Regions from separate parts of the Cellulosimicrobium sp. SH8 genome, predicted to be linked through region 3. Evidence: predicted binding sites of a transcription regulator. Region 3 holds the regulator's gene; each other region holds the start of a gene.
What was found. The regulator LexA, encoded in region 3, represses DNA repair genes until DNA is damaged. The targets are predictions, from matches to a motif close to TCGAACANNTGTTCGA.

Region 1 (7,213 bases), on a different contig from region 3:
CCCGACGGGGGCCGGCCGCTGCCCGGCGAGCTGGCCGACGTCGAGCGTGCCGTCGAGTACTGGGGCGGCGGCGAGGCGGTGCGTCGCCGGATCGAAGCCCTGCGAGACTCCTCGGCGAGCATCGTGCTGTTCCTGGAGTACGTGCCGCAGACGCTGCACGACTGGCTCGGCGCCCAGATCGAGACCGGTGGTGAGGCCGCCGAGCGGGCCTGCGCGCTCGTGGAGGAGGAGCTGAGCACCGGGATCTCCTTCATGAGGTCGCGGGGCTTGCTGCACTTCGACACGCACTTCGAGAACGTCCTGACCGACGGCGAACGGCTGTACGTCGCCGACTACGGCCTCGCGATCTCGTCAGGCTTCGACCTCTCGCCCGACGAGGTCGACTTCGCCGACGCGCACCAGGAGTACGACGACTGCTACAGCGTCACCCACCTGGTGAGCTGGCTGGCCGTCGCGCTGTACGGGTGCGGGCCCGAGGAGCGCCGCGCGCTGGTGCGTTCCTGGGCTCAGGGCAGCCTTCCGACGGGCGCTCCCACGGCGGTCGCCTCGACGTTGTCCCGGCACGCCCCGGTCGCGGCGGTGGTCGGGGACTTCTACCGCGCGTTCCAGCGGGAGAGCCGGGAGACGCCGTACCCGTGGGAGGCGATCCGTCGGCTCGACCGGGACCGCCGTCCGGGCGCGACCGCGTGGTGAGCCGCCCCGGCGTGCTGGCCCTCGTCCCGGGCGAGCGTGCGCAGGGCGGGTGAGACCCCGGTCAGGCGCGGTCCGCCCAGTCGCCGATGACCGGCGCCCACGGGCGGACCGTGCGCTCGGCGACGAGGCCCGCCCGCCCGAACGGGTCGTCGTCGAGGACCGCGGCGACCGCGTCGGGCGTCTCCCCGTCGAGGACGAGCAGCGCCCCGGCGGGTGCGCCCTCGTGCGCGGGCAGCGGGCCGGACGCCAGGAGCGTGCCCCGGGCGTACAGGTCGCCCAGGAACGCGCGGTGCTCCGGACGCAGGGCGTCGAGCTCCGGGGCGCGGTCGGCGTAGACGTAGGTGACGGCGTGGATCGGCATGCTGTCAGTGAACCAGGCCCGCCCGACGGCGCGCGGTCGGGTCCGCGCCTCGGTCGTCAGCGCGGTGGCGTCCCGGGCTGGTCCGCCCTCCGCTACCAGCCCCGCTCGCGCCACTCGTCGAGGTGCGGGCGCTCGGCGCCGAGGGTCGTGTCCGCGCCGTGGCCGGGGTAGACCCACGTCGCGTCGCCGAACCGGTCGAAGACGCGCTCCGTGACGTCCGTGAGCAACCGCTCGAAGCGGGCCGGGTCGCGCTGGGTGTTCCCGACGCCGCCCGGGAACAGCGAGTCGCCCGTGAACAGGTGCACCCGGCCCGCCACCGCCTCCGGTTCGTGCACCTCGGCGGGTTCACGGTAGGCCAGAGCGACGGATCCTGGCGTGTGGCCGCGCAGCGCGACGACCTCGAGCGCGAGGTCGCCGGCGCGGACGACGTCGCCGTGACGGAGACGGCGGGCGACGTGCACGTCCGCGGCCGCCGCGACCGCGTCGGCGTCGAGGTCCCCGGCGGCCGTCGTCGCGCCGGTGACCGCGACGATCGAGGCGAGCGCGCGCAGGTGGTCCGGGTGGCGGTGCGTCGTGACGACGACGTCGAGGCGCGCGGTCGGCGACCCCTCGCGGACGAGCGCGAGGACGTCGTCGGGCGCGTCTGCCGCGTCGATGAGGACCTGCGCGCCCGTGCGCCGGCACGTGAGGAGGTAGACGTCGTTGGCGAGCGGCCCGACGGCGAGCTTGCGGACCTCGACCTCGTCGAGGCGGCGCACGTCGCCGGGGCCGCCCACGACGACCTGTCCCGTGTACACCATGGGGTCAGTCTGCCGCGGCCGGGTCCGCGTCGGGACCTCGGGCGGGGCCCGCCGTGAGCGTTCGTCGGAGGACGCGCGAAGGTGACGTCGAACACCTGTGCGAATGTGGGCGGTCGGTCGTACGATGCTGCGGTGAGCAATCGCCTCGTCATCTCCGGTGCCCGCGAGCACAACCTCCGCAACGTCGACCTCGACCTCCCGCGGGACAAGCTCATCGTCTTCACGGGGCTCTCCGGCTCGGGCAAGTCGTCGCTCGCGTTCGACACCATCTTCGCGGAGGGGCAGCGCCGCTACGTCGAGTCGCTGTCCGCGTACGCGCGCCAGTTCCTCGGGCAGATGGACAAGCCCGACGTCGACTTCATCGAGGGCCTGTCGCCCGCGGTCTCGATCGACCAGAAGTCCACGAACCGCAACCCGCGGTCGACCGTCGGCACCATCACCGAGGTCTACGACTACCTGCGCCTGCTCTTCTCGCGCGCGGGGACGCAGCACTGCCCGGTGTGCGGCGAGCGCGTGACCGCGCAGACGCCGCAGCAGATCGTGGACCGCCTCCTGGAGCTGCCGGAGGGCACGCGGTACCAGGTGCTCGCACCGGTGGTGCGCGGGCGCAAGGGTGAGTACTCCGAGCTCTTCAAGGAGCTGCAGACCAAGGGCTTCGCCCGTGCCCGCGTCGACGGCGAGGTGCGCACGCTCACCGACGTCCCCGCGCTCGAGAAGAAGCTCAAGCACGACATCGAGGTGGTCGTCGACCGCCTCGTGGCGCGCGAGGGCGTGCAGCGCCGGCTCACCGACTCGGTCGAGACCGCGCTCGGCCTCGCGGGCGGGCTCGTCGTCATCGAGCTCGTCGACGCCGACGCCGACGACCCGGCGCGCGAGCGCCGCTTCTCCGAGAAGCGCGCCTGCCCCAACGACCACGAGCTCGCGCTGGACGAGATCGAGCCGCGCACGTTCTCCTTCAACGCGCCCTACGGCGCGTGCCCGGAGTGCACCGGCATCGGTTTCCGCCTCGAGGTCGATCCCGACCTCGTGGTGCCGGACGTCGAGAAGTCGCTGGGCGAGGGCGCGGTCGCGCCGTGGGCGCAGATCTCCTCGGAGTACTTCGAGCGGGTCCTCACGGCGCTCGCGGACGACCTCGGGTTCTCCATGGACACGCCGTGGCGCGCGCTGCCCGAGCGCGCGAAGAAGGCGGTCCTGCACGGGCAGAACCACCAGGTCCACGTGCGGTACAAGAACCGCTGGGGCCGCGAGCGGCAGTACTCGACCGGGTTCGAGGGCGTCATCACGTTCCTCGAGCGCCGGCACACGGAGACCGAGTCGGACTGGTCCAAGGAGAAGTACGAGGCCTTCATGCGCGAGGTCCCGTGCCCCGTGTGCCGGGGCGCGCGTCTCAAGCCCGAGGTCCTCGCGGTCAAGGTGGGCGGCAAGTCCATCTGGGACGTGTGCCGTCTCCCGCTGCGCGAGGCCGCGGCGTTCCTCGGGTCGCTCGAGCTCGGCGCACGGGAGCGCGCGATCGCGACCGAGGTCCTCAAGGAGATCGACGCACGCCTGGGCTTCCTGCTCGACGTCGGCCTCGACTACCTCTCGCTCGAACGACCGGCCGCGACGCTCTCCGGCGGCGAGGCGCAGCGCATCCGGCTCGCCACGCAGATCGGCTCCGGCCTCGTCGGCGTCCTCTACGTCCTCGACGAGCCGAGCATCGGCCTGCACCAGCGCGACAACCGTCGCCTCATCGAGACCCTCACGCGCCTGCGCGACCTCGGGAACACCCTCATCGTCGTCGAGCACGACGAGGACACCATCCGCACCGCGGACTGGGTGGTCGACATCGGCCCGGGCGCGGGCGAGCACGGCGGGCGCGTCGTGCACTCGGGCGACTACGCCGGCCTGCTGGAGGCGCCGGAGTCGGTGACGGGCGCCTACCTCGCGGGTCGTCGCAGCATCCCGCTCCCGGCGGAGCGCCGCCCGACCGACCCGGGCCGTCAGGTCAAGGTCGTCGGCGCGCGCGAGCACAACCTCACGGGCATCGACGTGAGCTTCCCGCTCGGGACGTTCACCGCGGTGACCGGGGTGTCGGGGTCGGGCAAGTCGACGCTGGTGAACTCGATCCTCTACACGGTCCTGGCCAACGAGCTCAACGGCGCACGCCAGGTCGCGGGCCGCCACACGCGCGTGACGGGCCTCGACCACCTCGACAAGGTCGTGCACGTGGACCAGGGACCGATCGGGCGCACGCCGCGGTCGAACCCGGCGACGTACACGGGCGTGTGGGACCACGTGCGCAAGCTCTTCGCGGAGACCACCGAGGCCAAGGTGCGCGGGTACACGCCCGGCCGCTTCTCGTTCAACGTCAAGGGCGGTCGCTGCGAGGCGTGCTCGGGCGACGGCACGCTGAAGATCGAGATGAACTTCCTCCCGGACGTCTACGTGCCGTGCGAGGTGTGCCACGGCGCGCGCTACAACCGCGAGACGCTCGATGTGCACTTCAAGGGCAAGACCGTGGCCGACGTCCTCGACATGCCGATCGAGGAGGCGTCGGAGTTCTTCGCGGCCGTGCCGGCGATCTCGCGGCACCTCAAGACCCTCGTCGAGGTCGGCCTCGGGTACGTCCGCCTCGGGCAGCCCGCCCCGACCCTCTCGGGGGGCGAGGCGCAACGCGTGAAGCTCGCGAGCGAGCTGCAGAAGCGCTCGACGGGGCGCACGATCTACGTGCTCGACGAGCCGACCACGGGCCTGCACTTCGAGGACATCCGCAAGCTGCTCGGCGTGCTGCAGTCGCTCGTCGACAAGGGCAACAGCGTCCTCGTCATCGAGCACAACCTCGACGTCATCAAGAGCGCGGACTGGGTCGTCGACATGGGGCCCGAGGGCGGCTCTGGGGGCGGCAAGGTCGTGGCGCAGGGCACGCCCGAGCAGGTCGCGCGTGTCGAGGCGAGCCACACCGGCCGCTTCCTCGCGGAGATCCTCGACCAGCACGACCCCGTGCCGGTCGGTGCGCCGGCGAAGCCCGGCGCCGCGCAGGCGCCCGCCGCGAAGGGGGCAAAGGGTCGCTCGGCGAAGGCTCGTCGGGCGACCGACGAGGGCACGACGCGCGCGCGCCGCAAGGCGTCCGCTGCCTAGCCGCGTCCCGACGAGGGTGCGGCGGCACGCTGCCCGGTCATGACTCCGCGGCGACGCGTCGTCGGCGCGCCGCCGCGGACGTCGGCGACCACGGACGGAGTGCTCAGGCTGCCGCGCGCCGCGCCGGCGCCGGCTCGACGAGCACGCGGAAGTTCACCGAGCGCGCGATGAAGCAGTGGTCGTGCGCGCGGTGGTGCAACGTTGCCAGCGACTCCTCGTCGGTCCCCGGGCCGTCGTCGACCACGACGCGGGGGTGGAGCGTGACGTCCGTGAACTGCCCCTCGCCGCCGGACTCGACGCGCATCGTGCCGGTGACGTCGTCCACGTACTCCCGCACGACGACGCCCGCCGCCGCGGCGAGGTGGAGGAACCACAGCATTTGGCACTGCGAGAGGCTCACGACGAACAGCTCCTCGGGGCTGTAGCGCGTCGGGTCGCCCCGGAACGCCGGGTCCGCGGACCCGGGCAGCGGCGGCCTCCCCTCGAGGAGCACGTCGTGGTCCCGGCCGTAGGCCGTGTAGGAGGCGGTGCCCCTGTCGCCCGCGCCCGTCCACCGGACCGTGGCGGCGTACCCGTGCTGTGCGCTCATGGCCGCCACCCTAGCGGGCGGTGGTGCAGGTCACACCACCTCTTCGCCGGGTCGCCGCGGCCCCGTGCGTCCCCTGCCACCCGACCGTCGGTGGCCTGACCTAGGGTGGAGAACATGGCTGATCCCGCGACGTACCGCCCGGCGCCGGGGGAGATCCCCACCTCGCCAGGCGTCTACCGGTTCCGTGACGACCACGGGCGCGTGATCTACGTCGGCAAGGCCAAGAACCTGCGCGCGCGCCTGTCGAACTACTTCCAGGACGTCGCGAACCTGCACCACCGCACGCAGACGATGGTGACGACCGCGGCGTCCGTCGAGTGGACCGTCGTGGGCACCGAGGTCGAGGCGCTCGCGCTCGAGTACTCCTGGATCAAGGAGTTCGACCCGCGGTTCAACGTCAAGTACCGCGACGACAAGTCCTACCCCTACCTCGCGGTGACGATGGGGGAGGAGTTCCCCCGCGCCCAGGTCATGCGCGGCGCCAAGCGGCCCGGCACCCGGTACTTCGGCCCCTACGGACACGCGTGGGCGATCCGCGAGACGCTCGACCTCCTGCTCCGCGTCTTCCCGGTGCGCACGTGCTCGGCGGGCGTGTTCAAGCGCGCTCACCAGACGGGCCGGCCGTGTCTCCTGGGGTACATCGACAAGTGCTCGGCACCGTGCGTCGGGCGCATCACGCCCGAGGACCACCGGGCGCTCGCCGAGGACTTCTGCGACTTCATGGCGGGCGACACGCAGCGCTTCGTGCGCCGTCTGGAGCGCAAGATGAACGAGGCCGCCGCCGCGATGGAGTACGAGGCCGCGGCGCGCCTGCGCGACGACATCGTCGCTCTCCAGCGCGCGACCGAGAAGAACGCGGTGGTGCTCGGCGACGGCACGGACGCGGACGTGTTCGCGCTCGTCGGCGACGAGCTCGAGGCGGCCGTCCAGGTGTTCCACGTGCGCGGCGGGCGGATCCGCGGCCAGCGCGGCTGGATCGTCGAGAAGGTCGAGGACGTGACCGACGCGGAGCTGGTCGAGCACCTGCTCCAGCAGGTCTACGGCGCGGCCGAGGAGGCCGCCGCGGCAGACCCGGGGACCGGCCAGGGTCGGGCCGGCGCGCGCGACGTCGTCCCGCGCGAGGTGCTCGTCCCCGTGCTGCCGCCCGACACCGAGCAGGTCACGACGTGGCTCTCGGGGCTGCGGGGCGCGCGCGTCGACGTCCGGGTGCCGCAGCGCGGCGACAAGAAGGAGCTCGCCGCGACCGTGCGGGCGAACGCGGAGCACGCGCTCGCCCTGCACCGCACGCGCCGCGCGGGCGACCTCACGACGCGCAGCCAGGCGCTGCGCGAGATCCAGGAGGCGCTCGACCTCGACACCGCCCCGCTGCGGATCGAGTGCTACGACGTCTCGCACAACCAGGGCACGTACCAGGTCGCGTCGATGGTCGTGTTCGAGGACGGCCTCGCGCGCAAGAGCGAGTACCGCCACTTCACCGTGCGCGGGCCCGACGGCGACGGGGCCGCGGACGACACCGCGGCGATGTACGAGGTCATCACGCGCCGGTTCAAGCGCTACCTGTCCGACCGCTCGCGCTCGGGCGAGGTCGAGCTGGACCTCGAGGCCGACGACGTCGCGACCGGGTCCGACGCCGCGGGCAGGCGCGCGGAGCGG
Region 2 (7,213 bases), on a different contig from region 3:
GCGCGGCTCGTCGCGCGCCGGGTTCCCGGGCTCGGTCGGCACGTGCTGCTCCTGCCGTTCGCGGCGATCGTCGGGGTCGTCGTCGTCCTCGGCGCCGACGTCCTGCTCCGCCTGCTGCTGCCGGGCACGCTGTCCATCGCCGTGCCGACCGGCATCGTGACGACGGTCCTCGGCGCGATCCTGCTCATCTGGCTCGCGCGCCGCCTGCGCGACTCCGGGCCGGCGTCGTCGCGCGGCGCGCACGGCGCGCTGTCCCGCCCGCGCTCGCGGCGGGCCGTGCTCGTGGTCGTGGTCGTCCTGTCGCTCGCCGTCGCCGCGGCCACCGTCGCGGGCCTGCTGCTCGGGGACCGGGTCGTGCTGCTGGGCGACGTGGCGAACTGGTGGAACGGGCTCGCCGGGCGGCACGTGACGTTCGTCCTCGACCAGCGCTTCCCGCGCGTCCTCGCGGCGCTCCTGGCCGGTGCCGCGCTCGCGCTCGCCGGCACGATCGTCCAGGCCGTGTGCCGCAACCCGCTCGCCGAGCCGAGCCTGCTCGGCGTCACGTCGGGCGCCGGGCTCGGGGCCGTGACGATGATCCTGCTCGTCCCGGGCGTCGGGATCTGGCCCATGTCCGCCGCGGCGGCCATCGGGGCGTTCGCGGTGTTCGGGCTCGTCTACGGGCTCTCCTACCGCGGCGGCCTCAGCTCCGACCGGCTCGTGCTCATCGGCATCGGCGCCCAGGCCGGGGTCATGGCGCTCATCACGCTCCTCGTGGTCGTCGTCGCGCCGTGGGACGTGAACCTCGCGCTCACGTGGCTCTCCGGCTCCACGTACGGGCGCACGCTCGAGCAGCTCATCCCCGTCGCGCTCGCGCTGCTCGTGCTCACGCCGCTGGCCGCGGTCTACCGTCGCGACCTCGACGTCCTGGCGCTCGACGACGACACCCCGCGCGTCCTCGGCGTCGCGCTCGACCGCACGCGCCTGCTCCTCCTCGCGGCCGCCGCGCTGCTCACGGCCGCCGCGGTCTGCGCCATCGGGGCGCTCGCGTTCGTGGGCCTCGTCGCGCCGCACGCCGCGCGGGCGCTGGTCGGCGCGCGGCACGGCCGGGTCGTCCCCGTCGCGATGCTGCTCGGCGCCCTCCTGGTGTCCGTCGCGGACACGCTCGGGCGCGTCGTCATCGCGCCGGAGCAGATCCCCGCAGGCCTCGGCACGGCCCTGCTGGGCGCGCCGTACTTCGTCTACCTGCTGTGGCGCAGCCGCGGCCGGGGAGCGTGACGCGTCTCACCGTGCCGGGGCCTGATCCGAGGCTCGGACGGGTTGACCCCGCCGAGGGTGCGTAGGTTAGCCTCACCTGTGTGAGCCAGACCGTCGCCGCACCCCGCACCCGAGCCCGTCGCCCCATCGCCCGGGCGACCGCGCCGTGGCGCTTCTTCGACGTCGAGGTGGCGCGCGTCGAGCAGGTCTCGCCCAGCTTCCGGCGGTTCACGTTCACCGGCCCGGAGCTCGACCTCTTCGGCGACCCCGGCCTCGACGTGCGGATCAAGTTCGTCCTGCCCGCGCCCGACGGCGGCTACGAGCACCTCGTGCGCGACGCCGAGTCCTGGTACGCCGCGTGGCGCGACCAGCCCGAGGAGCGCCGCAACCCGCTGCGCACCTACACGACCGTCGCGGTGCGCCCCGAGGCGCGCGAGGTCGACGTGGACGTCGTGCTGCACGGCGACGCCGGCCCCGCCTCTCGCTGGGCGCTGGCCGCCGAGGTCGGCACGCCGCTCGTCCTGCTCGGCCCGGACGCGACGTTCGACGGTCCCGTCGGCGGCATCGAGTTCCGACCGCCGACGCGCCCGCACGCGCTCCTGCTCGCCGGCGACGAGACCGCGCTGCCCGCGATCGCCGCGATCTGCGAGGACCTGCCCGCCGACGCGTGGGGCGAGGTCTACGTCGAGGTGCCGCACGTGGGCGACGCGCGCGACCTGGTCACGCCGCCCGGCGTCCGCGTGACGTTCCTCGCGCGCGACGACGTCCCCGGCGGGCCGCACGACGCCCACGGCGCGCGCCTCGTGCCCGCCGTCCAGGAAGCAGCCGCGCGCATCCTCGGCGCGGGCGTCCTCGGGACGGACCCGCCCGTCCAGTGCCGCACCGCGGAGGACCTCGAGGACGTCGACGTCGACGCGTCGATCCTCTGGGAGGTCCCGGGGCTGCTCGAGGAGGACACCGTCCTCTACGCGTGGCTCGCGGGCGAGGCGAGCGCGATCAAGATGCTGCGCCGCCACCTCGTGACCGACCTCGGCGTCGACCGCCGCGCCGTCGCGTTCATGGGCTACTGGCGCGAGGGCCGCGCCGAGAGCTGACGCGCTCCACGAGACGAGAGAAGTGGCCCCTCACCGTGCACGGTGAGGGGCCACTTCTCGCATCTCGGCTCGCGGGTCCCGGTCTGACCTGGTGAGGACGGGGACGAAAGAGGGAGGCCGACCGGCCTCCCTTTCCAAGGTATAGCGCACGGGGGGTCTTGCGGCAAGGGCCCCCTGGAGGCGCAGAATCTCCGTTCGTGCGCGGGCCGTCGTCGGCCCGCGCCGTCCCGCTCAATCTCGGACCGGAGCTGATGACGTTGCCCGACGCCCCCGTGACCGCCGACCGCACGACCGACCCGACCGCACGTCCGAACCCGGGCGCCGCGCAGACCTTCGATCTCCCCGAGCGGCTCGCCGCGAAGGCCGACCCTGCCCTGGTCGCCGCCGACGAGCGGCACTTCGCCGCGATCGCGGCGAGCCTCGAGCACTCCGTCGCGGACCTCTCGCAGCGCCTCGACGCGGCGCGCCGCGCCCCCGGCGGGAGCGGGACCGAGGCGCTCGAGCGCGACCAGGAGATCCACCGGCTCAGCGGGCGGCTGCGCCTCCTGCAGCGCTACGGCGTCGACCTGTGCCTGGGCCGCATGACGTTCGCCGACGGCTCCGCCCCGGTCTACGTCGGGCGCGTGGGCCTTACCGACCCGGCGGGGGAGCGACTGCTCGTGGACTGGCGCTCGCCCGCCGCGGAGCCGTACTTCGCCGCGACGCCCGCGCACCCGCTCGGCCTCGCGGCGCGGCGCCGCTACCGGTGGGCGCGCGGTCGCGTCACGGACTACTGGGACGAGGAGCTCGTGCCCGACGGCGCGGGGTCGGGCGCGGCGCTCGACGACCAGTCCGCGTTCGTCGCCAGCCTGGGCGCGAGCCGGTCGCCGCGCATGCGCGACGTGCTCGGCACGATCCAGGCGGACCAGGACGCGATCGTGCGCGCGGGGTCGCGCGGCGCGCTCGTCGTCGACGGCGGCCCCGGCACGGGCAAGACCGTCGTCGCGCTGCATCGCGCCGCCTACCTGCTCTACGCCGATCCCCAGATGGGCGGCGGGCACGGGGGCGTGCTCGTCGTCGGGCCGAGCCGCCCGTACCTCGCGTACGTCGCCGACGTGCTGCCCGGGCTCGGCGAGGAGGGCGTGCAGACCTGCACGCTGCGCGACCTCGTCCCGGAGGGCGCCGCGGCGCGCGAGGAGACCGACCCGGAGGTCGCCCGGCTCAAGGCGTCCGCCGACCTCGTCGCCGCGATCGAGCCGGCGGTGCGCTTCTCCGAGCGCCCACCGACCGAGGGCATGGAGGTCGAGACGCCGTGGGCCGACGTCTGGCTCTCCACCGCCGACTGGGCGGAGGCGTTCGAGTCCGTGGACCCCGGCACCCCGCACAACGAGGCGCGCGACGACGTCTGGGGCGCGCTCGTGGAGATCCTCGTGGACAAGACGGTGGGCGAGGGGGCCGCGGAGGACGCCGGGGACCTGTCGGCCGACGACGTGCGCCGCGCCCTGCGCGGCCACCGCGCGCTCGGCGCCGCGTTCGACCGCGCGTGGCCGCTCGTCGAGGCGACGGACCTCGTGGCCGACCTGTGGTCGGTGCCCGCCTACCTGCGCCTGTGCGCGCCGTCGCTCACGCCCGAGGAGGCGCGCGCGCTCCAGCGCCCGGACGCGCAGGCGTGGACGACGGCGGACCTGCCGCTGCTCGACGCCGCCCGGCAGCGCCTGGGCGACCCGGAGGCGTCGCGTCGTCGCCGCCGCAACGAGGCCACCGCGGCTGCCGAGCGGGCCCGCATGGACGACGTCGTCGACCACCTCGTCGCGTCCGACGACAGCGAGCTCATGGTCATGACGATGCTCAAGGGGCAGGACCTGCGCGACGCGCTCGTCGACGAGGGGGCGATGGTGACGGCCACGCCCGACCGGCTCGCCGGCCCGTTCGCGCACGTCGTCGTCGACGAGGCGCAGGAGCTCACCGACGCCGAGTGGCAGATGGTGCTGAGCCGCTGCCCGTCACGCAGCGTCACGGTCGTCGGGGACCGTGCGCAGGCGCGTCACGGGTTCGCGGAGGGGTGGCGCGAGCGGCTCGGGCGCGTCGGGTTCGAGCGGGTCGCGGAGGCGTCGCTGAGCGTCAACTACCGCACGCCGCAGGAGGTCATGGCGGCGGCGGAGCCCGTCATCCGGGCGGCGCTCCCGGACGCCAACGTCCCGACGTCGGTCCGCAGCACGGGCGTCCCGGTCGCCCACGGAGCGGTCACGGACCTCGACGGGGTGCTCGACGGCTGGCTCGCCGAGCACGCCGAGGGCACAGCCTGCGTGATCGGTGGTGAGGGGTCCGTCGCGGCGTCGACCGAGTCGGTCTCGGCGCGGCTCGGCGAGGACGGGGCGGCGCGCGTACAGGTGCTCACGCCGGAGACGGCGAAGGGCCTCGAGTTCGACCTCGTCGTCCTCGTGGACCCGCAGGGATTCGGCGACGGCGTCGAGGGCGCCGTGGACCGCTACGTCGCGATGACGCGCGCGACGCAGCGGCTCGTCGTCCTGGATCGCTGAGCGCGGGCGCCGAGCACGACCCCAGGGTCGTCGGGGCGCCCGACGGCCTTCCGGTCGTGCCCGACGGGAGGGTGCGCCTCGTCAGGCGACCGGGACGGCCAGGTCCTCGACGACCTCGACGCCGGGCAGGCGCCCCAGCAGGTGGCCGGGGAGCAGCAGCTTCGAGCGCCGCACGCCGCTGCCAATCAGCGCGTGCGCGCCGTCGGTCACGACGCGCGAGTCGACGAGCACGCGCCACCCCTCCGGGAGCCCGACGGGCGTGATGCCGCCGTACTCCATCCCGGACTCGGCCGTCGCGCGGTCGGTCGGCAGGAACGACGCCTTGCGCACGTCGAGCAGCTTGCGGATGCGCGTGTTGACGTCGGCGCGCGTGTGCGCGCGCACCACGGCGGCGGCGATCCGCTCGTCGCCCGCGCGTGCGCCGCCCACGACGACGCAGTTCGCCGACGCCTCGACGGGCAGGTCGAACGCGGCGTTGAGCGTCGCGGTGTCCGCGAGGTCGGGGTCGATCTCCGTCACCGCGACGAGCGCCGCGACGTCCGGGTCGGCCTCGGCCCAGCGGCGCAGCGCGTCCGCGGTCACGGGGGCGACGAGGTCGAGGTGGTCGAGCGCCGGCTCCCAGGTGAGCGAGCCGAGCGTGGGCAGGGTGGCGCGGGCGTCCATGGCGCCAGCCTGCCATCCCGGGACCGCTCGTGCGGGCGAGGACCGGCTGCCGAGCATGCCCCTGCGCCCGCGAGCATGCGGTCGTGGCTCACCCCGCACGCCGGACGGGCTGCGACCCCATGTTCAGCGGGAGGGAGAGGCTCAGGTAGAGGTCGAAGGTTCGGTCGACCCTCGAGCGTGGGTCGAGGGTTGCGGCGGGCATCTCGGACGAAGGTGACGGCTCTCACCTGCGGAGTTGACACCCCGCGACGGCGGTCGTTCACTGGAAGTGTTCGAACGTCTGTTCGAACGATGGCGGGGTGCAGAACGACGCCCCCAGCAGTCGACGCGCGGTGCGCGTCCCGTCCGAGCAGCATCCCCGGGAGGCGAGATGACCCTTCTCGCCGACCCCGCCGAACGAGCGGGGGCACCAGGCCCGACGGCCGCGGCCGTCGACAAGGCCGAGCGCGCCCGCGCCGTCCTGCGCCGTGCGGAGGAGCGTACGGGCGTCCGCCGACACCGCCCGGTCGTCGCACCCGCGGTCCCGGCGGCACCGGACGCCGCCCCGCGCGCCGACACGGTCCCGCTCGCCGACGTCCCGCGTGCCGACACGGTCCTGCTCGCCGACGCCCCGCGCGCCGCCGTCTCCGCGCCGACGGTCGCGCCGGCCGAGCGCCCGGCGCACGCCCGCGGCCGCCACGTCGCGATGCGGGACCCGAGCCGGGACGTGATCCCCGACGAGCGGGCGTGGCCGGTGCACGACGCGCTCGCCCCGCTCCTGCCGCTCGGCGGGCTCCAGCGCGGCACGGTGGTCGCGGTGCGCGGGTCGACGAGCCTCCTGCTCGCGCTCGTGGCGCGGCCGTCGCGGGCCGGGGCGTGGACCGCCGCGGTGGGGTTTCCCGCGGTCGGGCTGCTCGCGGCCGCCGACGCCGGTGCGGACCTCGACCGCGTCGTCCTCGTCCCGCGGCCGGGACCGGACGCGGCGCTCGCGATCGCGGCGCTCGTCGACGGCCTGGACGTCGTGGTCGTCGGACCCGATGCCGCCCTCACCGACACCGACCGGCGCCGCCTCACCGGCCGCGCACGCGAGCGCGGGGCGCTGCTCGTCGCGGCCACGGCGTGGCCGGGCGCGCACGTCGTGCTCACCGTGACGGGCGGCGGCTGGTCCGGCGCGGACCGTGGGGCGGGCTGGCTGCGTCGGCGCACGCTCGTCGTCGAGCGCGCGGGCCGCGGGGGTGCCGCGCGCCCCACGCGGGTCGAGGTCGAGCTCCCGCTCGTCCACGAGGACTGGCCCGCGTTCCTCGCCGAGGGCGCCCGGGGCACCCGGCCCGACGCCGAGGTCGGGGTCGCCGGCCCCGTCCCCGCCCACGTCGTCGACCCCGACCGGCCCTCCCCGCTCCGGCTCGTCGGATGAGCACGAGCCCGACCCGCACGGCGGCCCTGTGGGTGCCGGACTGGCCGGTGCTCGCGGCGATGGCGGTGCGCGACGTCCCCGCGCACGTCCCCGCCGCGACGCACGACGGCCGCCGCGTCGTCGCCGTCTCCGCGACCGCGCGCGCCCAGGGCGTGCGCCGGGGCATGCGCCGCCGTCGGGCCCGCGAGTGCTGCCCCGAGCTCGAGCTGCTCGACGTCGACGACGCGCGCGACGCCCGCGAGTTCGAGCCCGTCGCGCTCGCGGCCGAGACCGTCGTCGCGGGCCTGGAGATCACCCGGCCCGGCCTGCTG
Region 3 (7,213 bases):
GGCCGGCTCGTCCGGTCCACGGCGGACCGCGGCGTGGTCGCGGTCCTCGACCCGCGCCTCGTGACCGCGCGCTACGGCACGTTCCTCACGCGGTCCATGCCGGGGTTCTGGCAGACGACGGACCGCGACGTCGCTACCGCTGCGCTCCGGCGCCTCGCCGCCCTAGGCTGAGTCCTTTCCCGCGAGCATCAGGGATCCAGCGAACTTCACGGAGGCGACATGACGACGAGCACGTCCCCGCAGGGCACGGGCGACGCGACCACGGGCGGAACGGGAGGGGGAGCGCGGACCACCAAGCTCGCGATCGTCGGGGCCGGCGCCGTCGGGTCGACGTTGGCCTACGCGGCCCTCATGCGCGGGGCCGCGCGCACGGTGGCGCTCCTGGACGTCAACCGGGCGAAGGTCGAGGCGGAGGTGCTCGACCTCCAGCACGGCATCCAGTTCATGCCGATGGCCCGCGTCGAGGGGTCGGACGACGTCGCGGTGTGCGCGGGGGCGGACGTCGTCGTCGTGACCGCCGGGGCGAAGCAGAAGCCCGGCCAGACGCGGCTCGACCTCGCCGAGGGCACGATCGGCCTCATGCGCACGATCCTGCCCGGGCTGGTGGAGGTCGCCCCGGACGCGGTCTACGTCATGGTGACGAACCCCGTCGACATCGTGACGTACGCGGCGCTCAAGTTCTCCGGGCTGCCGCCGACGCAGCTCTTCGGCAGCGGGACCGTGCTCGACTCGTCGCGCCTGCGCTTCCTCGTGGCCCAGCACTGCGGAGTCGCGGTGCAGAACGTCCACGCGTACATCGCGGGCGAGCACGGCGACAGCGAGATCCCGCTGTGGAGCTCGGCGACCATCGGCGGGGTGCCGCTCCTCGAATGGCCTGGTCTCGGCGGACGGGGACCTCTCACCGGGGACGTCCGTGACGACATCGCGCGCGAGGTGGTGCAGTCGGCCTACCGGATCATCGAGGGCAAGGGCGCGACGAACTACGCCGTCGGGCTCGCGGGCACGCGCATCATCGAGGCCGTGCTCGACGACGAGCACCGCATCCTGCCCGTCTCGACGCTCCTGGACGGCGCGTACGGGCTGGACGACGTCTGCCTCTCGCTGCCGACGCTGGTCGACCGCCGGGGCGCCGCCGAGCGGGTCGAGGTCCCGCTCGCCGACGCGGAGCTCGCCGGCCTGCGGTCGTCCGCCGAGTCGCTGCGCGCCGTCGCTCGCCGCTTCGGTCTCTGACCGACCCCGCCCGCGGCCCGGGTCCGAGCACCGCGAGAGCCGGGTGGTCGACGACCACCCGGCTCTCGGCGTGCGGAGGGTAGGGACCCCGGTCGCTCAGAGGCTGCGCAGGACGGAGACGACGCGCCCCAGGACCTGGGCGTCGTCGCCCGGGATCGGGTCGTACGCGGCGTTGTGCGGCATGAGCCAGACACGACCGTCGGCGCGGCGCAGGGACTTCACCGTGGCCTCGCCGTCGATCATCGCCGCGACGATCTCGCCGTTCTCCGCGACCGGCTGGCGGCGCACGACGACCCAGTCGCCGTCGCAGATCGCGGCGTCGATCATCGAGTCGCCCTGGACCCGCAGGAGGAAGAGCTCACCCTCGCCGACGAGCTGGCGGGGCAGCGGGAAGACGTCCTCGACGACCTGCTCCGCGAGGATCGGCCCGCCGGCCGCGATGCGTCCGACGACCGGGACGTACGACGGCGCGGGGTGCGCCTCGTCGTAGGCGGGCTGGGGCGCCGCGCCCGCCGCCCCGAGCGGGGTCGCGCGGCGCGCGTCGTCCGGCTGGACGACCTCGATCGCGCGGGGACGGTTCGGGTCGCGCCGCAGGAAACCCTTGCGCTCGAGCGTCGTGAGCTGGTGCTTCACGGACGACGGGCTCGTCAGGCCGACGGCCTCGCCGATCTCCCGCATGCTCGGCGGGTAGCCGCGCTGCTCGACGCATGCGCGGATGGTCTCGAGCACGAGGCGCTGCCGCGGCGTGAGCCCGTCACCCCCCGCCGACCCGTCCGGGAGCTCGCGCACCTCGGCGAGCCCCCGTGCCCTGTCCGTGCCTCGTGCCGCCATGGTCGCTCCGCCTTCGTCCGTCGCGGCCGCCGACGCCTCCCGGCCTGCGGCCTCCCCTCCCCGGGGCGTGCGCACCGGGACCTCGGTCGTTCCTCCAGGTCCGAGCGGACATGTCCGGCGAACCGACCTGACCCCAGGCTAGGGGAGGTTGCGACACGAATCAAACACCTGTTCGAGCATGTCTCGACTCTGTCGGTCGTTCGTGATAGACCTTCGTACAGGTGTTCTACGTACACGTGTTCGACCGACCCGGTCGGCACGGAGGCGAAGGGCTCGCGGCGTCCGATCGACCGGGGAAGGCGATCGGGCCCGCGAGCCGGGACGGAGCAGGCATGGATGCGATGGCGATCTCGGCGGTCGGGCCCCTCGGCCGCGCGGACGGGGCTGCGGTGCCGGAGCGCGCGGGCGGCCGACCGCTGCGACTGACGCGGCGGGGCCGGGTGGTCCTCGTGCTCCTGGCGGCCGTGGTGCTCCTGCTCGCCGCGCGCGTGGGCGTCGCCGTCGCGAGCGGGCCGGGCGAGCCCGTGGAGGTCCGGGTCCACGTCGTGGCCGCAGGGGAGACGCTGTGGGAGCTCGCGCAGGGCGTGGCTGCTCCGGGTGAGGACCTGCGCGACGTCGTGAGCGGGCTCGCCGAGCTCAACGGGCTCTCGTCGTCGGGCCTCCAGGCCGGGCAGAAGATCCTCCTTCCGGCGTCCGCATAGAGGAGGCATGGCGGGTCCGCCCGTCGGTGTCGGCGGGGACGAGGGCGTGATGTGACGCAGGACACGGTGCGGATCCGGCCCGCACCGGCCGTCAGGGGTTGCGTGGCTGATTAGGTCCACCTAAGTTAGTGGCACCTCACAACGCCGGCTGGGGGGCTGGGCGGACGAGGCGAGGAGCACGCGGTCCACCGCGACTCCTGTGCACGTCGCCGCGCGTGAGGCGAGTCACGCGCGAGATGGGGACGGGGGCGTCCCGACGGGGGCGGTCGACCACGACCGCCCCCGTTCTGCTGTCCACGAGCCGTCGCCCGCTCGCGGCCGCCAGTCCTCGGGCGGGGCGCGGCGTCGGAGGCGTGTTGCACCGCCCCGCCGCGACGGCATACGTTCGTCGCGCCGACCCGTCGGCGCCGACCGCGGAGGAGCCCGCCATGCACTGCCCGTTCTGCCGCCACGCGGACTCCCGCGTCGTCGACTCGCGCACCTCGGACGACGGCGCGTCGATCCGTCGGCGTCGCCAGTGCCCCGAGTGCAACCGCCGCTTCACGACGATCGAGACCGCGAGCCTGTCCGTGGTCAAGCGCTCGGGCGTCACGGAGCCCTTCTCGCGCGAGAAGATCGTCAACGGCGTGCGCAAGGCCTGCCAGGGGCGCCCCGTCAACGAGGACGACCTGGCGGTGCTCGCGCAGCGCGTCGAGGAGACGATCCGGGCGAGCGGCAGCGCCGAGCTCGACGCGTACGAGATCGGGCTCGCGATCCTCGGGCCGCTGCGTGAGCTCGACGAGGTCGCCTACCTGCGGTTCGCGAGCGTCTACCAGGCGTTCGACTCGCTCGAGGACTTCGAGAGCGCGATCACCTCGCTCCGGGTCGAGCGCGAGGAGCGCGAGTCGGCGGCGGCACGAGCCGACGGCCCGGACGGCGCCGCTCCCGCAGCGGACGCGCGGGAGGAGTCCGCGCCGCACGCCTGAGGTCCCGTCCCGTGGCCCTGCCCGCCGTCCACGAGACGTTGGTCTCGCCGGGCTACAGGTCGCTGGACCGCGATGCCCAGATGTTGATGCCGGTGTCCGCGGGCAGGTCGTCGACGGCGGCGAGCTCCTCGGCGGAGAGCCCTGGCGCGTCGAGCGCCGCGAGGTTCTCGTCGAGCTGGCGAGTCGAGCTCGCGCCGAGCAGGACCGAGGTGACGCGCTCGTCCCGCATCGCCCAGAGGATCGCCGTCGTGGCGAGGCTGCGCCCGTGGTCGCGGGCGAGGCCGTCGAGACGGCGGACGCGGTCGAGGTTCGCGTCGGAGAGGAACGCCGGTCGTAGCGGGCCCCCGCGCGCCGCGCGAGAGCCGTCCGGGACCCCGCGCAGGTACCGGTCGGTGAGCATCCCCTGGGCGAGGGGAGAGAAGGCCACGACGCCGAGGCCCTCGGCGCCGGCGACGTCGAGCACGGACGCGCCTGCGGGGTCGTGCGGGTCGGGCTCCTCGACCCACCGGTTGAGCATCGAGTACGACACCTGGGTCACGACGAGGTCGACGCCGAGCCGCTCCGCGACGCGCAGCGCCTCGCGGGTGCGGCGCGCCGAGTAGGACGAGATGCCCGCGTACCGCGCCCGCCCGGAACGGACCGCGCTGGCGAGCGCGCCGACGGTCTCCTCGAGCGGCGTCGTCGGGTCGAAGCGGTGGGAGTAGAAGATGTCGACGTGGTCGAGCCCGAGGCGACGCAGGGACGCGTCCAGCGAGGAGAGCAGGTACTTGCGCGAGCCGCCCTCGCCGTACGGACCGGGCCCCATGCGGTAGCCGGCCTTGGTCGTCACGACGAGCTCGTCGCGTACCGGGCGCAGCTCGCGTGCGAGCAGGTGCCCCAGCGACTCCTCGGCCGCTCCGCCCGGCGGGCCGTAGTTGTTCGCGAGGTCGAGGTGGGTCACCCCGCGGTCGACCGCGTGCAGCACGATCTCGCGCTGGGTCGCCTCCGGGTCGGCGCCGCCGAAGTTCTGCCACAGGCCCAGCGACACGGTCGGCAGCGCCAGCCCGGAACGACCGAGCCGGCGGTGCGGCAGCGGGCCGCGGGCCGTGGGCGACCCCCCGGGCGGGCGGGCGGCGGGAGCGGAGGAGGAGTCGGGCAGCACGAGGCCGACGCTACCCGACGCCCGGCGACCGTCCGCCCGGGGCGGGCCCGCCGGCGGACAAATCAGGTGGCGTCCGGCGACGGGGTGCGGGAGGCTGGCGACGTGCCCGCACCGTCGGGCCGACCGCAGTGCACGACCGAGTTCCCCCATCGACGAGGAGACCGCCATGGCGTCCGACCAGCAGCGATCCGCTGCAGACACCGCACCGACCGACGAGGCCAAGGCGAAGTTCCGAGAGGCGCTCGACCGGAAGAACGCGGCGCGCCACCGCACGGCCGACGGCGAGTCGAACACCGGGTCGGTGCACGGGTCCGAGACCGTGGGCCCGGTCCAGCGCACGTTCCGCCGCAAGTCGGGCTGACCGCGGTCCGGCTCAGCGCTCGTCGTCGTCCGGTCGCCCCGTCGGGGCGGCCGGACGACGCACGTCCGGGACAACGTCGGTCGCTAGGTGTCCGAACGCGCGAAGCGTCGGCCGGTCAGCTCGCGTACCTCGATGACGACCCACTCCTCGGTCGGCACGTCGACGACGGGAACGAGAGGGGCCGCGTCCTCCAGGACGGCGTCGACCTCGTGCTCGGTGCGCACCCGGTGCGCAGTCCCGTGGGCGACGACGCTCCAGGCCCCGTCGTCGTCGACGTGATCCCACTCGAGCGCCACGCGCTCGTTGGTCGTGAGCGTCGCGAGCTTGGTCCCGGGCACGGTGCGGAACGCGAGCGTGCGCTCGTGCGCGCGGACGGTCACGGGGTAGATGTCCGGCTCGCCCCGCACGCTCACGGCGAGGCGTGCGACGTGGGTCCCCTCCACGAGGTCCCACGACGCGTCGGCGTCGAGGATCTGCGGCCCGTCGTGCGTGTATCCGGTCATGCCTCATCGTGGCACCGCAGCGCACGGGGCGCTCAGCGGCGAAGGTCATGCCGCCCGAGGACCTTCGCCGCGTGCGCCGGGGTCACCGGTGCACGCGGCGAGGCTCCTCGTGGTGGGCCTCAGTCGAGGACGCGCAGGGCGATCGTCTGCTCCATCGCGGCCAGCGCCTCGATGACGGCGGGCTCGACGCGCGAGCCGACGTCCGTGACGACGTAGCCGATCTCGCCACGCGTCGCGAGGAGCTGGCCCTCGATGTTCGTGCCGTGCTCCGCGAGGGTCGCGTTGACGGCTGCGAGGACGCCCGGCGTGTTCCGGTGCAGGTGCGTGATGCGCGTGATCCCGGTCGTCTGCTCGAGCGCGAGGTTCGGCACGTTGACGCTGAGCGTCGTCGAGCCCGTCGTGAGGTAGTCGCGCAGCTTGGCCGAGACGAACTGGCCGATCGCCTCCTGCGCCTCCTCGGTCGAGCCGCCGATGTGCGGCGTGAGGATGACGTTCGGCAGACCGCGCAGCTCGGAGTCGAAGCTGTCTCCCTTGCGCTTGGGCTCCTGCGGGAACACGTCGACGGCGGCGCCGGAGACGCGGCCCTCGACGATCGCCTCGCGCAGCGCGCCGTAGTCCACGACGAACCCGCGCGAGAGGTTGAGGAAGATCGAGCCCTGACGCATGCGGGCGAACTGCTTGGCGCCGAACAGCCCGGCGTTGCCCTGGCGGCCGTCGACGTGCAGCGTGACGACGTCCGCCTGCTCCAGCAGCTCGTCGAGCGTGTCCATGCGGCGCGCGTTGCCGAGCGCGAGCTTCTCCGCCGTGTCGTAGAAGACCACGGACATGCCGAGGTTCTCCGCGACGACCGAGAGCTGGGTGCCGATGTTGCCGTACCCCACGATGCCGAGCGTGCGGCCGCGGACCTCGTGCGCCCCCTCCGCCGACTTGTCCCAGCGGCCCTCGTGCAGCGCGCGGTCGCGCTCGGTGAGGCGGCGCGTGAGCGCGATGATCTCGGCGAGCGCGAGCTCGACGACGGAGCGCGTGTTCTGGAACGGGGCGTTGAACACCGCGACGCCCTGCGTCGCGGCGGAGCGCAGGTCGATCTGGTTCGTCCCGATGCAGAACGCGCCGAGCGCCACGAGGTCGGGGGCGTTCTCGAGCACGTTCGCAGTGACGTTCGTCTTGGACCGGATGCCGAGCAGGTGGACCCCGTCGAGGGCCTCGATCAGCTCGGACTCGTCGAGGGCGCCGGTGCGGACGGTGACGTCGATGCCCGCCGCCTCGAGGTTCGAGGCGGCGAGAGGGTGCAGGTTTTCAAGGAGGAGGGCGCGTAGCACGCTCCCATGGTGCGCCCGGTCCGTGGTCCGGACCAAACGGGTCTTGACCCTCGGGACGAGGTGAACGGCCCTCCCGCGGCCCGCGGACCGGCCGCGTCACGGGGCGACGCGGGCCCCGTCGTCCGCGTCCGTGCTCGTCCGGGTGCTCGTCCGCGTGCTCGT
Region 4 (7,213 bases), on a different contig from region 3:
AAGGAGGTCGCCGCCACGGGCAAGCTGCCCGTCGTCATGTTCACCGCGGGCGGCATCGCGACGCCGGCCGACGCCGCGATGATGATGCAGCTCGGCGCCGAGGGCGTGTTCGTCGGCTCCGGCATCTTCAAGTCCGGCAACCCGGAGCAGCGCGCCGCCGCGATCGTCAAGGCGACGACGTTCCACGACGACCCGGACGTGATCGCCAAGGTCTCGCGCGGTCTGGGCGAGGCCATGGTCGGCATCAACGTCGACGAGCCGGCGCGGTCGATCCAGTTCGCCGAGCGCGGCTGGTGACGGAGCGTCCCCCGGCCCGGCCGTCCGTCGTCGTACCGGCGACGGACGGCTGAGCCGTCGTGGCCGAGGCCGCCGGAGCGCCGTCGTCCCTGGGCCCCGACTGGGTTCTCGGGGACGACGGGCTCTACTTCCGTCGGGGCGCGCGCGTCCTGCTCCTCGACGACGCCGACCGGATCCTCCTGGCCCGCGGGCACGACGTCGACCAGCCCGAGCGCTCGTGGTGGTTCACCATCGGCGGGGGCGTCGACCCCGGTGAGAGCGACCGCGACGCCGCGCTGCGCGAGGTTCGCGAGGAGACCGGGATCCGGCTCGACCCGGGCGCGCTCGTCGGCCCGGTCTACACGCGCAGCGCGATCTTCGACTTCTATCGCCAGCACTGCCGCCAGGACGAGGTGCTCTACCTCGCGCGCGTGGCCGGGGCAGCCGGTGGCGGCGAGCTGAGCCGGGACGGGTGGACCGACGTCGAGCACGACGTCGTGGACGAGATGCGCTGGTGGTCGCTCGACGACCTGCGCGGCGTCGAGATCGAGGTCTTCCCCGAGGGCCTGGCCGACCTCGTCGCCCCCCTGCTGGGCGGGTGGGACGGCGTGACGCACCACCTCGGGATCGCGCGCGAGGACTGAGCCGGGCGCCGGCGACCTCAGGGCACCCGCCGTGCGCGGGTCGGCTACCGCCGGCGGGCGACGACCCGCCACACGATCCCGCCGACGAGGAGCCCCAGGCCCAGCAGCACCCCACCGATGGCGACGAACCACAGCAGGACGGTGCCACCGACCGTCGCGAAGAACTCGCCGAACTGCCAGCCCTCGGTGACGACGAAGGTCGCCCCGGGCGAGGCGTCGCCCTGCGCGACGGCCACCGTGCAGGTCTGGGTCGACGGCGAGGTGACCTCGGCGACCGTCGTCGCCTCGTGCGAGCCGAAGCCGGAGCTCCCCGAGACGGAGGGGTGCCGCACCGCCAGGTCGCCGTCGGGGCACGTCACCGTGACGTCCTCCACGTCGAAGCCGTCGGCGCCGATCGGGACGACCGCCCAGACGCTGTACGGCTGCCCGCCCGACAGCTCGATCTCCGCCTCGCCCGGGACGTCGCCGGAGCCGAGGGCGGCGGAGCCGGGCGCGCCCGCGCCGTCGACCACGCCCGTCGGCAGCGCCCGCAGGAAGGTCGTGACGCCGAGGACCCCCGCGACGAGCGCGACCACGAGCAGGACCGCACCGACCACGATCAGGATCGTCGCGCCGCGCGTGCTCCGCGGCGGGCGCGGCGGGAGGCCGGGGTACGGGGTCGAGGGGCCGGGGTACCCGGACGGAGGCTGCGCGGGGTACCCGGACGGCTGCTGCGGGGGGTACGGCGGTGTCGGTCCGGGGCCGGGCGGAGTGGTCACGACGGCGAGGCTAGCAACAGCCCCGTGGCCGGGCTCGGGCGCCGACGGACGTATCATTCCCGTTCGTGACGATCACGATCGGAGTCCTGGCACTGCAGGGCGACGTGCGCGAGCACCGCGCCGCGCTCGAGGCCGCCGGCGCGCGCACGGTCGGCGTGCGCCGCCCCGAGGAGCTCGCCGCGGTCGACGGGCTGGTGCTCCCCGGGGGCGAGTCGACGACGATCGACAAGCTCCTGCGCATCTTCGAGCTCGACGAGCCGCTGCGCGCCCGCATCGCCGAGGGCCTGCCGGTCTACGGCTCGTGCGCCGGCATGATCCTGCTCGCCGACCGCATCCTCGGTGGCACCGAGGACCAGCGGACCATCGGCGGGCTGGACGTGACGGTCCGGCGCAACGCGTTCGGCCGGCAGGTCGACTCGTTCGAGACCGACCTCGCGTTCGAGGGCCTGGCGCCGCGGGACGGCGCTCGCGACGGCGGCGCCGTGGCGCGCGCGGAGCAGGGCACGGTGCACGCGGTCTTCATCCGCGCGCCGTGGGTCGAGGAGGTCGGTCCGGGCGTCGAGGTTCTCGCCCGGATCCCCGACCACGAGGCGCCCGGCATCCCGGCGGCCGCCGCCGGTAGGATCGTCGCAGTCCAGCAGGGATCGCTGCTCGCCACCTCGTTCCACCCGGAGATCTCCGGGGACGCGCGCGTGCACGAGCTGTTCGTCAGAATCGCGAAGGGGTAGGAACGCATGTCAGGGCATTCCAAGTGGGCCACGACCAAGCACAAGAAGGCGGCCATCGACGCCAAGCGCGGCAAGCTCTTCGCGAAGCTCATCAAGAACATCGAGGTCGCGGCGCGCACGGGCGGCGGTGACCCCGCGGGCAACCCGACGCTGTTCGACGCCATCCAGAAGGCGAAGAAGTCGTCGGTCCCCAACGACAACATCGACCGCGCCGTCAAGCGCGGGTCCGGCACCGGCGCCGACGCCGTCGACTACCAGACGATCATGTACGAGGGCTACGGTCCCAACGGCATCGCCGTCCTGGTCGAGTGCCTCACCGACAACAAGAACCGGGCGGCCTCCGAGGTCCGCCTCGCGTTCAGCCGCAACGGCGGCAACCTCGCCGACCCGGGCTCCGTGTCCTACCTCTTCTCGCGCAAGGGCCTCGTCGTCGTGCCGAAGGCGGACGGCGTGACCGAGGACGACGTCATGCTCGCCGCGCTCGAGGCGGGCGCCGAGGAGGTCACCGACTCCGGCGAGGTCATCGAGGTGCTGTCCGAGGCGAGCGACCTCGTCGCCGTGCGCAGCGCGATCCAGGAGGCGGGGATCGAGTACGACTCCGCCGACTCGATCTGGCACCCGTCCATGGAGGTCGAGGTCGACGCCGAGGGCGCGCGCAAGATCCTGCGCCTCATCGACGCGCTCGAGGACAGCGACGACGTGCAGAACGTCTACGCCAACTTCGACGCGTCGGACGAGGTCATGGCGGAGCTCGAGAACGACTGATCCGGCGCAGCTCGCGTCCCGGTGATCGGGTCGCGGTGGGGCCGGGAGGTCGGTGCGCGGTCTACCATCCGCGGCGCTCGTGCCTCGCGCCGCTCCCGCCAGGCCCGCCACGACCGCGCACCGACCTCCCGGCCCCACCGCTGGCTGGTCCGTCGCCGACCCGCGTGGCACGGCCGGTCCGTGCCGTTCACATGAAAGGGTCGAGGGGTGCGCGTTCTCGGAGTGGATCCTGGTCTGACTCGGTGCGGTGTCGGGGTGGTGGACTCCGCGCGCGGGCGGCGGGCCGAGCTCGTGGCCGTCGGCGTGATCCGGACGGACCCGGACCTCAGCGTGGACCTGCGGCTCCTGCGGATCGCGGAGCGGCTCGACGCGTGGTTCGACGAGCACGTCCCGGACGTCGTCGCGGTCGAGCGCGTGTTCGCCCAGCACAACGTCGGGACCGTGATGGGCACGGCCCAGGCCGCGGGTCTCGCGATGGTCGGCGCGGCGAAGCGGGGCGTCCCCGTCGCGCTGCACACCCCGTCCGAGGTCAAGGCCGCGGTCACCGGGAGCGGGCGCGCGGGCAAGGAGCAGGTCCAGCGCATGGTCGCGAGCATCCTGGGGCTCGCGGAGCCGCCGAGGCCCGCGGACGCCGCCGACGCGCTCGCGCTCGCGATCTGCCACCTGTGGAGGCCGTCGGGTGCGCTCCAGGGCGGCGAGCGGCACGAGCTGACGCCGGCGCAGCGCGCCTGGGCCGCGGCGGAGCACGCGGCGAAGGGACGGCGGGCACCGCGCTGACGGCTGCTGACGCCTCCCGTGTCGGTCGGTCGGGGCGTGGGCGCACCTTGCTAGAGTGACCGCGGTCGTACGGGTGTTCGACGCACTCCTCGGGCCGCGAGAGGTCGTCGGGCCGGCGGACCATCGGACCAGGTCGGCGCTGCCGACCGGGAGAGGAGCCTGGGTGATCGCGTCGCTGAGCGGAGTCGTGGCGAGCGTCCAGCTCGACCGCACCGTGCTCGAGGTCGGGGGAGTGGGGTACCTCGTGCACGCCACTCCGGCCACGCTCGCGGGCCTGCGCGTCGGCGAGGACGCCCGGCTCGCGACGAGCCTCGTGGTCCGCGAGGACTCCTTCACGCTCTACGGGTTCGCCGACGACGACGAGCGGACCGTCTTCGAGACCGTCCAGACCGTCAGCGGCGTCGGGCCGCGGCTCGCGCTCGCGATGCTCGCGGTGCACACGCCCGACGCCCTGCGCCGCGCCGTGGGGGGTGGCGACATCGCCGCCCTCGTGCGTGTCCCCGGCATCGGGAACAAGGGTGCGCAGCGGATCGCGCTCGAGCTGGGCGACAAGCTCGGGCCGCCCACCGGTGCCGACGCCCCCGAGGCCGGCGCGACCGCCGTCGGGACCGGGCCGCGTCGGGTCGACGACCGCCGTGACCAGGTGGTCGAGGCGCTCGTGGGCCTCGGCTGGAACCTCAAGGCCGCGGACGACGCGGTCTCCACCGTGCTCGCCGAGGCCGGGGTCGACGTCGTCGAGGCGCCCGACGTGGCCGGCGCGCTGCGCGCGGCGCTGCGCGTCCTCGGCGGACCGAGGGGCTGACCGTGGCGAGCTTCGACCAGGTGGGCGTGGACGGCTTCGGCGGGGACGGGACGTTCTCGTCCGAGCGGATCGTCGCGGCGGGGGCCGACGACCTCGAGCGCGCCGCCGAGGCGGCGCTGCGCCCACGCCGGCTCGACGAGTTCGTCGGGCAGGCCGTCGTGCGCGACCAGCTCTCGCTCGTGCTCCAGGCCGCTCTCGCCCGCGGGAGCTCGCCGGACCACGTGCTCCTGTCCGGTCCGCCCGGGCTCGGCAAGACGACGCTCGCCATGATCATCGCGGCCGAGCTCGGGACGTCGCTGCGCGTGACGTCCGGTCCGGCGATCCAGCACGCGGGCGACCTGGCGGCCGTGCTCTCCTCGCTCGAGGAGGGCGAGGTCCTCTTCATCGACGAGATCCACCGTCTCGCACGGCCCGCGGAGGAGCTCCTCTACATGGCGATGGAGGACTTCCGGGTCGACGTCGTCGTGGGCAAGGGCGCGGGTGCCAGCGCGATCCCGCTCTCGCTGCCACCGTTCACGGCGGTCGGCGCCACGACGCGCGCGGGGCTGCTGCCCGCGCCCCTGCGTGACCGGTTCGGCTTCACCGGGCACCTCGACTTCTACTCGAGCGACGAGCTGGAGCGCGTGCTCTCCCGGTCCGCCGGGCTGCTCGGCGTGGCGCTCGACCCGGAGGCCGCGCGAGAGATCGCCGGCCGCTCGCGCGGCACGCCCCGCATCGCCAACCGCCTGCTGCGACGCGTGCGCGACTGGGCGCAGGTCCGCGGCGACGGGAGCATGGACCTCGCCGCCGCGCGAGCGGCGCTCGAGGTCTACGAGGTGGACCCCATCGGCCTCGACCGCCTCGACCGGGCGGTCCTCACGGCGCTGTGCACGCGGTTCAACGGCGGGCCGGTCGGCCTGACGACGCTCGCCGTGACGGTCGGCGAGGAGGCCGAGACGGTGGAGACGGTCGCCGAGCCGTACCTGGTGCGCGAGGGCCTGATCGGGCGGACCCCCCGCGGGCGCGTCGCGACCCCGGCCGCGTGGGCGCACCTCGGGCTCACCCCGCCGCGCGAGGGCGGCACCCTGTTCGACGCCTGACGGCAGTCCTGCCCGAGACCCGTCGCGGGCGACGACGAGGGCCCCGTGACGGCGGTCACAGGCGCGCCGAACGTGGTCCTAGAATGGTCGGGACCCGAGCGGGCGGAACTCCGCGGCGAGACGGCTCGTTGGTGAACCGTGCGCGCACGCCTAGACTGCGCGCAGATCCCGCACAGAACAGGACACGAGACTCCGTCATGGATATCAGCTTCATCCTCATCCTCGCCCTCGCGGCGGGTGCGATGTTCCTCATGACCAGCCGCACCCGCAAGCAGCAGCGCGAGGCCCAGAACTTCCGGGCGACCCTCGCCCCCGGGCAGGAGGTGATGACGGGCTCGGGCATGTTCGGCACGATCGTCGACGTCGACGAGGACGCCGACGTCATCACGATCGAGTCCACGCCGGGCAACCAGTCCCGGTGGCTGCGGGCGGCCATCGCGAAGCTGGTCGACCCGCCGGTCGAGGCCGAGGAGGGGGAGTCGGAGTCCGACGAGGCGACCGACGGTGACGCGCTCTACGGAAGTGCGTCGTCCACGTCCAAGGAGGACGTCGACGATCTCGTCGTCCCCGACGACCTGTCCGGCCTGACCGGCGAGGCCACGGACAAGGACCGTGACCGACGCGACGAGGGCACCGAGAGCAAGTGACCGTGCGCCGGTCGCCTCGTGCGACCGGCGCCTGACCTGGTCGGCCCCCGGGCCGACCGCACGAGAAGAGACAGACAGTTGGCCAACTCCAGCACGCGCCGTTCCCGGCCCGTCCGGACGATCGTCCTGTTCCTGCTCCTGAGCGTCGTCCTTTTCGGCGCGCTCTTCGCGGGGACCAAGGTGGACGGTCGGTCGGCGGACAACCCGGGCGGTGCCTCTTTCGCCCCTGCGCTCGCGCTCGACCTCGAGGGCGGGACGCAGATCGTCCTGCAGCCCGTGACGGAGGACGCGTCCGCGGTCACGCCCGAGACGATCAACCAGGCGATCAACGTCATCCGCCAGCGCATCGACGCGCAGGGCGTCTCCGAGACGGAGATCACGAGCCAGGGCCGCGACAAGATCGTCGTCGGGATCCCGGGCCAGCCGTCCCAGGAGACGATCGACCTCGTCAGCGCGTCGGCGCAGATGCGGTTCCGGCCGGTCCTCACGGTCGGCATGCCGACCGCGACGCCCGCCGAGGACGCGACGGGTGACGAGGCCGCGACGGAGGAGAGCGCGGACCCCGCGACCGAGTCCGCGGACCCTGCGACCGACGACGCGACGGATCCCGCTGCTGACGAGGCCACGGACCCCGCGGCCGACGCGGCCACCGACGCCCCTGCCGACGACGCGACGCCGGGGACCGACACGGAGACGACCCGCCCGGAGAACCCCAGCGACCTGGCGCAGATCACGCC

Region 1: the regulator LexA is predicted to act here: its motif matches at 1,942-1,957, upstream of uvrA (excinuclease ABC subunit UvrA).
Region 2: the regulator LexA is predicted to act here: its motif matches at 5,782-5,797, upstream of NF338_RS07020 (YbaK/EbsC family protein).
Region 4: the regulator LexA is predicted to act here: its motif matches at 4,014-4,029, upstream of ruvA (Holliday junction branch migration protein RuvA).

What each region holds. Positions count from the first base shown of each region.
Region 1 covers NZ_JAMXMH010000004.1:232,709-239,921, forward strand. Annotated here, with positions in the region: gene NF338_RS07640 (protein kinase family protein) at 1-693, shown strand, start outside; gene NF338_RS07645 (YciI family protein) at 755-1,054, opposite strand; gene NF338_RS07650 (MBL fold metallo-hydrolase) at 1,147-1,854, opposite strand; gene uvrA (excinuclease ABC subunit UvrA) at 1,987-4,971, shown strand; gene NF338_RS07660 (OsmC family protein) at 5,075-5,560, opposite strand; gene uvrC (excinuclease ABC subunit UvrC) at 5,675-7,213, shown strand, end outside.
Region 2 covers NZ_JAMXMH010000004.1:80,550-87,762, forward strand. Annotated here, with positions in the region: gene NF338_RS07005 (iron ABC transporter permease) at 1-1,254, shown strand, start outside; gene NF338_RS07010 (siderophore-interacting protein) at 1,335-2,327, shown strand; gene helR (RNA polymerase recycling motor ATPase HelR) at 2,579-4,846, shown strand; gene NF338_RS07020 (YbaK/EbsC family protein) at 4,928-5,509, opposite strand; gene NF338_RS07025 (hypothetical protein) at 5,880-6,902, shown strand; gene NF338_RS07030 (DNA polymerase Y family protein) at 6,899-7,213, shown strand, end outside.
Region 3 covers NZ_JAMXMH010000010.1:147,774-154,986, forward strand. Annotated here, with positions in the region: gene NF338_RS14910 (ATP-dependent DNA helicase) at 1-171, shown strand, start outside; gene NF338_RS14915 (L-lactate dehydrogenase) at 220-1,230, shown strand; gene lexA (transcriptional repressor LexA) at 1,327-2,061, opposite strand; gene NF338_RS14925 (LysM peptidoglycan-binding domain-containing protein) at 2,394-2,762, shown strand; gene nrdR (transcriptional regulator NrdR) at 3,191-3,727, shown strand; gene NF338_RS14935 (aldo/keto reductase) at 3,780-4,868, opposite strand; gene NF338_RS14940 (DUF5302 domain-containing protein) at 5,035-5,229, shown strand; gene NF338_RS14945 (pyridoxamine 5'-phosphate oxidase family protein) at 5,313-5,732, opposite strand; gene serA (phosphoglycerate dehydrogenase) at 5,852-7,051, opposite strand; gene NF338_RS14955 (HelD family protein) at 7,148-7,213, opposite strand, start outside.
Region 4 covers NZ_JAMXMH010000005.1:131,072-138,284, forward strand. Annotated here, with positions in the region: gene pdxS (pyridoxal 5'-phosphate synthase lyase subunit PdxS) at 1-297, shown strand, start outside; gene NF338_RS08720 (NUDIX hydrolase) at 357-920, shown strand; gene NF338_RS08725 (hypothetical protein) at 965-1,678, opposite strand; gene pdxT (pyridoxal 5'-phosphate synthase glutaminase subunit PdxT) at 1,744-2,406, shown strand; gene NF338_RS08735 (YebC/PmpR family DNA-binding transcriptional regulator) at 2,413-3,171, shown strand; gene ruvC (crossover junction endodeoxyribonuclease RuvC) at 3,379-3,948, shown strand; gene ruvA (Holliday junction branch migration protein RuvA) at 4,112-4,750, shown strand; gene ruvB (Holliday junction branch migration DNA helicase RuvB) at 4,777-5,829, shown strand; gene yajC (preprotein translocase subunit YajC) at 6,027-6,476, shown strand; gene secD (protein translocase subunit SecD) at 6,555-7,213, shown strand, end outside.